Regions from separate parts of the Mesorhizobium sp. P3_B5 genome, predicted to be linked through region 1. Evidence: predicted binding sites of a transcription regulator. Region 1 holds the regulator's gene; each other region holds the start of a gene.
What was found. Region 1 encodes LexA, which represses DNA repair genes until DNA is damaged. Its sites were predicted from a motif close to TGTTCNNNNTGTGTTCNG; they were not measured.
Positions count from the first base shown of each region.

Region 2: AC1DVW_RS28415 (ImuA family protein) is a predicted target of LexA. The motif match lies at 1,772-1,789, and genes of this name have one in related genera.
Region 3: AC1DVW_RS28010 (YifB family Mg chelatase-like AAA ATPase) is a predicted target of LexA. The motif match lies at 1,866-1,883, and genes of this name have one in related genera.

Region 1 is NZ_JBFUGR010000005.1:433,107-436,382, forward strand. Features, by position in the region: gene AC1DVW_RS16360 (ComEC/Rec2 family competence protein) at 1-896, shown strand, start outside; gene lexA (transcriptional repressor LexA) at 890-1,627, opposite strand; gene kynU (kynureninase) at 2,120-3,276, shown strand, end outside.
Region 2 is NZ_JBFUGR010000023.1:2,103-5,378, reverse strand. Features, by position in the region: gene AC1DVW_RS28420 (DUF6504 family protein) at 1-787, opposite strand, end outside; gene AC1DVW_RS28415 (ImuA family protein) at 729-1,748, opposite strand; gene AC1DVW_RS28410 (metallopeptidase family protein) at 2,181-2,603, shown strand; partial or broken gene AC1DVW_RS28405 (GIY-YIG nuclease family protein) at 2,784-2,867, opposite strand; gene AC1DVW_RS28400 (DUF1737 domain-containing protein) at 3,022-3,228, opposite strand.
Region 3 is NZ_JBFUGR010000021.1:13,044-16,319, forward strand. Features, by position in the region: gene AC1DVW_RS28005 (Ig-like domain-containing protein) at 197-1,702, opposite strand; gene AC1DVW_RS28010 (YifB family Mg chelatase-like AAA ATPase) at 1,978-3,276, shown strand, end outside.

The DNA of each region.
Region 1 (3,276 bases):
GCCTGTTCGCCAATCTGGCCATCATGCCGATCGTCTCCGTCGTCATGCTTTTGGCCGTGATCAGCGCCCTTGCGATGCCGTTTGGCGCCGATGGAATACCACTGTATTTGATGGGCAAGGGGCTGACGGCGATGATCGCCCTGTCGGCATGGATTTCGGAGCGCTCGCCGATCGATGCGGTCGGGTTGATCTCGCTCAAATCGGTGTTTCTGACGACCATCGCGCTGATCATCGCCACCATGGCGACGACATGGCTTCGGCTGGCAGCACTGCCATTTGCACTCGCAGGCCTGCTGACGATTTCCGACACACGCACGCCCGACGTGCTGATTTCCGAGGACGCCCATCTGGTTGCGCTGCCGATTGGCGGCGGTGAGCTGGCCCTCAACCGGGCGCGTTCGAACGAATTCACGACCGACAACTGGAAGCGCGCCCTAAAGTCCGAAACCATCGTCGAGCCCGAGACGTTCGACAACAGCAGCGAACAATTCGATATTGCCGACCCGACCGAATTGCCGCCAGGCTCGCCCTTCTATTGCAAAGCCGGGCTGTGCCTTGCACGGCATCCCTCCGGCGCGATCGTCGCCTATGTCGAAGACCGCAAGAACGCGTGGAAAGCCTGCTCTTTCGCGACCCTGATTGTCATCGACGACGCCACCGCCTATGACCCTTGCCGCGATCCGCTGGTCCTTGTCGTCAACAAACGACAACTTGCCCGTTCGGGCAGCGCAGCCATCTTCTTCGATCCGCAATCGGCGACCAGGCCGGCAGAGATCGACTTTGCCGTCGACAAGCCATACCGCCCCTGGCACGTCCAACGAAAATTCTCTCGCGAAGCGAGGGGGCTACCGCCCTACAAGAAGCCCGAAAAATCAGCCGTCAAGCCGGCTCAGTAACGGCGGATCAGCCCGACCAACTTGCCTTGCACCTTGACCCGGTCCGGGCCGAAAATGCGGGTCTCATAGGCCGGATTGGCGGCCTCGAGCGCGATCGAGGCGCCCTTGCGGCGGAACCGCTTCAGCGTCGCTTCCTCGTCATCGACCAGCGCCACGATGATCTCGCCCGGGCTGGCGGTATCGGCGTTGCGGATGATGACCGTGTCGCCGTCGAAAATGCCGGCCTCGATCATCGAATCGCCCTTCACCTCCAGTGCATAGTGTTCGCCGCCCATGATCATGTCCGGTGGCACCGAGATCGAATGCGTCTGGTGCTGGATGGCGTCGATCGGCACACCGGCGGCAATGCGTCCCATCACCGGGATCGACACGGCGGCGACCACATCGTCGTCATTGCCGGCCGAAGGCATGCGCGAAGGCGCTGGCTTGATTTGCCGCCCGAGGCCGCCTTGTCCAAGACTGCCCTGGATAACGCTCGGCGAGAATTTGCGCGCTGCGTTGAGGCCGGGCGCGATCGAGTCCGGCAGCCGCAGCACTTCCAGGGCGCGGGCACGGTTGGGTAGCCGGCGAATGAAGCCGCGTTCTTCCAGCGCCGTGATCAGCCGGTGAATGCCTGACTTGGAGGCAAGGTCCAGCGCTTCCTTCATCTCGTCGAACGACGGCGGAATGCCGCTCTCCTTCAGTCGCTCATGGATGAACATCAGAAGTTCATGTTGCTTGCGCGTCAGCATGGCGGCCCCCAAGGGTTTCGAACCAGAGATTTCGAACCAGAATCAGAAAAACAAACACAGAACAAACACTATCTGTTCCAGTTGTGTTCCGCAACCGTTTAAAGTTTAATGAATATGTTAGGGCTCTGGAAACGATACCGCCGCGCCAACGGCACCGCCGCGCTTTCACCGGTTCGCGCCTCATCGCCTTGATTCTGCTTCCGTTTGCCGCCTCTGGGTTCCCAAAAGGCGGCATTGGAATCGGCCGTCAGTCGGCAAAGATGGCGGGCAATTGCAGCCATATCGACGGGGCGATTTGGTTAATGCACCGTGAACGAAACGAAGTCAAAACGCCAACCTTGGGCAGGTTTGGCTCCTGATTTTCAGCACCTGGTCGGACAGCTTGTCATCGGTGGAACCTTGCCGCGCGATGCCAGGTGGTGGAAAAGCGCTGGTGACCGATGGATGCCGTCGTTCCGGCGTTGCGTCGAATGTTGGGGGAGCAGACAAACCATGACAGGAATTCCCGATCTGGCGGCCATCGAGGCGATGGATGCCGCGGATCCGCTGCGCGCCATGCGCGACCGCTTTGTGCTGCCGCAAGGAGTGATCTATCTCGACGGCAATTCGCTGGGGGCTGCCTCGCATGCCGCTTTCGACGAGTTGCGCAAGGCGGCGACCGAGGAATGGGCGCATGACCTGATCCGCGCCTGGAACACGGCCGGCTGGTTCGACATGCCGCTCGAGCTCGGTGACCAGCTTGGGCGCCTGATCGGCGCCGCCGCCGGCCAGACGGTGGTCTGTGACACGACCTCGGTCAACATTTACAAGCTGCTGCACGCCGCGATGGCCATGCGGCCGGAGCGGCCGGTCATCGTCGCCGAGGGTGACAGTTTTCCGACCGACCTCTACATGGCCGAAGGCGTGGTCTCGACGCGAAAGAACACTCAGCTGCGCCTTTCGGGTTTCGACGCGCCTGATATCGAAGAGCTGATCGACGAACGCACCTCCGTGGTGCTGGTCAACCACGTCAACTACAAGTCGGGCGAGCTGCGCGACATGCCGGCGCTGACGCGCAAGGCTCAGGATGCCGGTGCGCTGATCGTCTGGGATCTCTGCCACACCGCCGGTGCGATGCCAGTCGAACTGGACAAGGCAAACGCCGACTTCGCTGTCGGCTGCACCTACAAATACCTGAATGGCGGCCCGGGCGCCCCTGCCTTCATCTATGCGGCCGAGCGCCATCTGGCCGACATCCAGCAGCCGCTCACCGGCTGGTGGGGCCATGCAAGGCCCTTCGCCTTCGAGCCGGGCTATGCCGCCGGCATTGGCATCCGCCGCTTTCTGTGCGGCACGCAACCGGTGCTGTCGATGCGCACGCTGAAGGGCGCGCTCGACATCTGGAGCGATGTCGACATGACGGCGGTGCGAAGCAAGAGCATTGCGCTGGCCGACCTGTTCATCGAACTCGTCGAGGCCAAGTGCAGCGCTTACGGGCTGACGCTGGAAAGCACCCGCGACGGCAATAAACGCGGCAGCCAGATTTCGTTCGCGCACGAGCATGGCTACCAGATCATGCGGGCGCTGATCGAGCGTGGCGTGATCGGCGATTTCCGCGCGCCCTCGACCATGCGCTTCGGCTTCACCCCGCTCTATGTCGGTTATGCCGA
Region 2 (3,276 bases), on a different contig from region 1:
GGCTGACGGCGCCGTCGACGCGAAACAAGAGCAGCGCCAGTGTTCTCGCGCCCTCGCCGCGGCGCTCGAGGTCGCTCTTCAAGGTCGTCGCCAGCAGTCGCACCAGCCGCTCGATCTCGTCGGTCAGCATGACGGGCTCGGCGAGGTGGCGCTCGACCGAAAGCGGCGCGACCGGCAGGCGCGGCGACACGGCCTCGTCGAGGCGACCGAGCGCCTGGTCGAGGCGCAACAGCAGGGTTGCGCCGAAGCGGCGGGCAAGCGGCGCGCGCGGTGCCGCCATGACGGCGCCGGCGGTGCGCAGGCCGACGCTTTCCAGGCTGGCGCGGATGTCGGGGTCGATGCGCAACACCGCCAATGGCAGTGGGGCGAGCAGTGCGTCCTCCTCGCCTGACGCGACGATAAGGTCACCGGAAAACCGCGCCGCCGCCCAGGCGGCGCCCGGCGTGGCGGCAAGGCCGGCGCGAACATCAAAGCCCTGATGGAAGAAGCGCGACAGGATGTCGTCGAGCATGGCGCGTTCGCCGCCGAACAGATGGGTGCAGCCGGTGACGTCGAGAAACAGGCCGTCGGCACCGTCCAGCGCCACCAGCGGGGTGTAGCGGTCGCACCAGTCGGCGAGGCCTTCGAGCAGGCGGCGGTCGGCCTCCGGATCGGCTTCGACGATGTCGATCGACGGATGCATGGCGCGCGCATCGGCGATGCCCATGCCGCGCTTCAGGTGCAGCGCTTCAGCCCGCTCGTCGAGGGCTGAGATGCGCTGGGCGTTGCGGTCGCGATGGCTGACCACCAGTGGCAGATGATCCGACGGCCGGGAACGCCAGGACCGACCCAGACGCTGCCGCAATATCCTCTCGGCGGCCAGATGCGGAAACCACAGCGACAGTATCCGTTGCCCGTTCTCCCCGGGGCCGTCTTTCCTCAAAAGCGTGTTCATCGGGGTTCCACTCCAGTGTGAATTGTCCAGGCAGAGCCGTGCGGCTCTTGCCGATGCTGATGGTGAAGGCGGGGCGGCCGATCGAACCGGCCAGCGGCCCGGCGATGGTGCTGCGCGGTGCCGACGGCGCCGACGACACAATGAGGCGCACTTGTGCGGCCGTCGGCTCTGCCTCGCCGGCCTGCCGCAGCAGGAACACCGGCCGGCCGGCGCTCTGCGCCCGCGCGTGCAGCCGCCGCGTCGCGGTGAGATCGAGCCGCTGCGGACTGCCGCGTATCTCGAGAATGACGGCGGCCAGCGCCGTCATGCGGGCGGCCTCCTCGGCGACCCACAGCGCGTCGACAAGTCTTGGCGCCTGCGAAAACAGCAATTGTTCCGGCGCGATGCCGAAAAAGCCGTGCAGCCCCTTGGCATAGGGAAAGCCGGCCTCGCGAAAAATCTCCGTGGTGCCGATCCACAGCACGGGCAGGCGCGGGCCTTGCCTGAGGATCAGGCTGATCAGCGACAGCGCAAAGCCGGCGACGGCCCCGGCATCGCGGGTCTCGGTGCCATGGATTTCGCTGAGTGCCGCTTTCGGCAGGCCGCCGCTCAAAGCGCGGTCGAGACGCTCGGCGCCGGTGCGCAGAAATGCCTCCGGCGAGGCCACGGCGATGCCGCGGCGGACGATCGTCACATCGGTGTTGGAGGTGACATTGGGGGCGTCAAGCGACGGGCCAGCCGGCGCCTCCAGGCGCTCGGGCAGCGTTCCCTCGATCTTCGCGATCTGGCGGCGCAGGGCAAAAACAGTCTCCCGCGCCACGGCGGTCATCGCCATGACGGTCAGCTTCCACTCACAATTGTTCCTGTTATGTTCCTATAGATTCCAGAGGGGGCCGGAAGAGTCAAGCGGAGTCATGGGGAATTTATTCCTGCCCGCGAGAACGCAGCAGAGCAATTGCTTGAAGCGCCCTGTCATCCTTTCCGGGCGTTGGCGCTGCCCCTCATCTGGCTGCCGCCATCTTCTCCCCGTAAACGGGGAGAAGGACGCTGCCGTCGACCATTTCGCCAATCACCAACGTTGCAGACGGGCGCCAGCATTGCGGCCGGCTTCTTTCTCCCCGTTCACGGGGAGAAATGCCCGGCAGGGCAATGAGGGGCGGGGCCGACATCGACCACTGATCGTTTGAAGTCGTTGCGTTGGGGCCGCCGCCGCGTCATTTGCCGATTCCTGAGGGAAAGCCTATATGCCGGGATCAAAGGACAAAGCATGGCCCGCATCTACAAGACCCGCACCTGGCACGACGAACTCTCGCCCTCGATCGAGGAAATGGAGTTCCTGGCGCTGGAGGCGTATGCGCATCTGCCGGACGATTTTCGCAAGCTGACTGGCGAGATCGTCATCCAGATCGCCGAGTTTCCGACCGACGAGATCATGGACGATCTGTCGCTGGAGACGCCGTTCGACCTGCTCGGCCTGTTCGAGGGACGCGGCATCGCCGAGCGCTGGAACCCGCAGACCGGCGAGGGGCCGAACCGCATCACGCTCTACCGCCGCGCCATCCTCGACTACTGGTCCGAGAACGAAGAGACGCTGGGCGACATCGTCACCCATGTGCTGATCCACGAGATCGGCCACCATTTCGGGCTGTCGGATGATGATATGGAGAAGATCGAAGAGGCGGCCGAGTAACCCCCACGCTTCGTCATCCTACGGCGAAGCAAGGAGCGAAGCGACGCGGCGCAGACCCAAGGATCCATGCCGTGACAGCCTTGCAGTGCTCCGGTGGTGCAAGAAACCGAGCGTCTACCACCCGGTTCCACGAAAGAGCTCGAACCACTCGCGTCTCGATCAGATCGATCTTCCATTGGCAATGCGGCGGCCAAGATCGTTGGTCACACCGATATAGATCGTGCCGCGTTTCTGACTCGCGGTCATATAGACGTAGCCGGTCATGGTCTCAGGGCAGCGAGCGTCGGTGCGTGTACAAGCGCCATTCTGATCCGCTGCATCCTACGACCACTGTCACGGCATGGATCCTAGGGTCTGCGCCGCGTCGCTTCGCTCCTTGCTTCGCTCTAGGATGACGAAGGATCGGAGCTTGGCAAAACTACCAATCGCTAAGCTTGGTGTCCGGCCCGTATTCCTGGCCTTCGATGTCCTTCACCACGGCCTGGCCACAGCGCATGGTTTTTGCCTTCTTGTCGTAGGCATAGGTTGGCGAGCCGAACAGGTGCCAGCCCTTGTTCAGCGCCGCCGTCACCTTGTGGCAGAAGGTGGCGTCGTCCGGAGCGGACAGAAAGCGGTAGAGTTTCATGGTTCAATTCCTGTCGTAAATAATCCGTAGCCCGCGAGCATCGGCCGC
Region 3 (3,276 bases), on a different contig from region 1:
CTCAGTTCGGCGCGCAGCCTTCGAGGCGCGAGGGCGCTAGGCGATTGTGGTAGATCGGCCACCAAAAGGCGTAGCCGCCTTTTGTGAAATCACGGTTGGTTCTTCAAACGGACGCCGCGCGTTTCCATACATTAGGCGGCGCTTAAGCTGCCGGAGAATAGCCGGCGCAGGGCGCTGCATTGCCGCCCCACAGCGTCTAGATCACGAAGAAATCGTCCGCGGTAAGCCATGTGCCCGGACTTACGGCGGCGAACTTGACGGCCGCCGCGCCGCCCGCCCCGTCCACGTCGAACAGCAGATCGCCTGTCGCGTCGTCGTAAATGATGTGGTCGCTGTCATCGATGGCCGTCTTGCCGATCGCGAAGACCGCGCCGAAAAGCGGGCCGGCCGACAGCCCGACGAATACGGAGCTGTCCAGCCGGAACACATCATCTTGCGCATTGAAGTCGGCGATGCTGTCGTAATTCGCCGGTCCAAGCGCGTCGAACACGAAGACATCCCTGCCGGCGTCGCCGGCCAGCCGGTCGCGGCCGACACCGCCATTGAGGATGTCGTCGCCAGCGCCGCCCCGCAGGTCGTCGGAGCCGGCGCCGCCATCGAGGAAATCGTCGCCCGCGTCACCGCGAATGCCGTCGGTGCCCGCACCGCCGCTGATCTCGTCATTGCCGGCGTCGCCCTTCAGCCAGTCGGTCCCCGCGCCGCCGATGATCGTGTCGGCGCCGGCACCGCCGAACAGCTGGTCGTGGCCGGCACCACCGTCGAGTGTATCGTTGAACGAGGTGCCGGTGATGCGGTCGCCACCACCCAGCCCGTCGAGGATCACCGCACGATCGTAGTTTCCATAGCTCACGATGTTCGTGGCGTCGGTCAGCGTGATGGATTCGGCCGGTGGTGTGACCGTGATCGTGATCGTCGCCACATTGCTGTTGCCCTGGCCGTCCGTGGCGTAGACCGTAAAGCTGTCGGTGCCGACGAAGCCGGCCTCGGGCGTGTAGTCGAACAAATTTCCGCTCAGAAAGTCTGTGTGATAATGCAGGCTGGTGCCGACGTGGCCTTGGTGAAACGGGTAGTAGTTGCCGTCGAAACGCGTGCTCTGCTCAAAACTGCCGTGATCCGGTCCGTCCAGGACGACAAAGCTCAAGAGATCGTAGTCGGCATCGGCCACGCTGAATTTGACGTCGTCGAGAAATTGCCCCTGCGAAACCGACACATTCAGATTGGCGGCCGTGGGCGCATGATTGACGAAGGTGTCGGGCTGAAGCGTACCGTCTTCCAGGATGATCTGATGCAGGCCGTACTGCGTGTTTTCGCCGCCGAAATAGTCGTTCGCCCCGATCCATGTCACCGTGAGGGTGTCTGGGCTGGCGGCGTTGACCGAGACGATCCGGGCCGACAGGAAGGCCGCCTGGTCGGACACGGTGCGGATGAAATTGCCTTCATTGTCGAAGACCTGCGTTTCCACCGTCGTCCAGGTCTCGGTCCTGCCCTCATGGGTGAAGCTGGTGATGGTAAAGAAGCCTTCGAAGACATCGACCGAAGCCAGATCGATCCCACCGAACGGGAAATCCGGCTTTGCCCCTATCGGTCCGATGACATCGCCGTCGGTTTCCGCAATGCTGAAAAGGACCGCGTCAGGGCTTGGATTGGGATTGTCGGGTTCTTTCCATACGGTGAGTTCACTGCCATTGCTTAAGGTCGGCATCCTTGTCTTCCTCGCCTTTGCGCCTGGACGCGCTACGGATGTCCCCCGATTCCAACATAACATGGTATGCGCGCCGGATCGGTGACAAACCCCTTCGCCTTTCTCCATGTGGTTAATTCTGGCTTGGACGGAGACAGTTCTATGGAGTTCTGCGCACTGCCTATGTTCCTGTAATGTTCTTGATCAATTCAGAAATCTGTGCTTGTCTTGTCTGACGTCGCTCACGGCCTGATTGCACTGGCTTAGAGCGAGTCAGATCCGGGGGCAGAGCAAAGATGGTGGCGCGGGTTCGCACGGTCGCTTTCCAGGGCATCGAGGCCGTGCCGGTCGATGTCCAGGTGATGATCGCGCCGGGCAAGGTCAACATGCATATCGTCGGCCTGGCCGACAAGGCGGTGGCCGAAAGCCGCGAGCGGGTGCAGGCCGCACTGCATGCGTCCGGCCTGTCGATGCCGTCGAAGAAGGTCACTGTCAATCTGGCGCCGGCCGATCTGCCCAAGGAAGGCAGCCACTACGATCTGCCGATCGCGCTCGGCCTGATGGCGGCGCTAGGCGCCATTCCGGGCGACATGCTGGCCGGCTATGTCGTGCTTGGCGAATTGTCGCTCGACGGCACCATCGCAGCTGTTGCCGGCGCGCTGCCGGCGGCGATCGGCGCCAATGCCGAGGGGAAAGGCCTGATCTGCCCGTTCGGCTGCGGCCCGGAGGCGGCCTGGGCCGGCAAGGATTTCGACATATTGGCGCCGCGCAGCCTGATTGCGATTGCCAACCATTTTCGCGGCACGCAGGTGCTGTCGCGGCCGGAGGCCGGCATCCACGCCTCGGCGCGCGACCTGCCCGACCTCTCCGACATCAAGGGCCAGGAGAGCTCCAAGCGGGCGCTGGAAGTGGCGGCGGCCGGTGGCCACAATCTGCTGATGGTTGGCCCTCCAGGCTCAGGCAAATCGATGTTGGCGCAGCGGCTGCCGTCGATCCTGCCGCCACTGGCGCCGAAGGAATTGCTCGAAGTCTCGATGATCGCCTCGGTGGCGGGAGAACTCGGCGAGGGCAAGCTGACCGACCGGCGGCCGTTCCGCGCCCCGCATCATTCGGCCTCGATGGCGGCGATGGTCGGCGGCGGCTTGAGGGCGCGGCCGGGCGAAGTGTCGCTTGCCCATCACGGCGTGCTGTTCCTCGACGAGTTTCCCGAATTCACGCCGCAGACGCTGGATGCGCTGCGCCAGCCGCTGGAGACCGGCGACTGCATGATCGCGCGCGCCAACCACCGCGTCACCTATCCGGCGCGCATCCAGCTGGTGGCGGCGATGAACCCGTGCCGCTGCGGCATGGCCGGCGAGCCCGGCTATCGCTGCCTGCGCGGCGAGCGCTGCCGCACCGACTACCAGGCGCGCATTTCCGGCCCGCTGCTCGACCGCATCGATCTCCGCATCGAGGTGCCGGCGGTCTCGGCCAGCGATCTGATCCGGCCGGACCGGGCGGAGAAGAGTGCTGCCGTGGCGCTGCGCGTCGCCCGCGCCCGCACCATCCAGCGCGAACGCTTTGAGCGCCTGGGCGCTACCCTCGCCACCACCAAT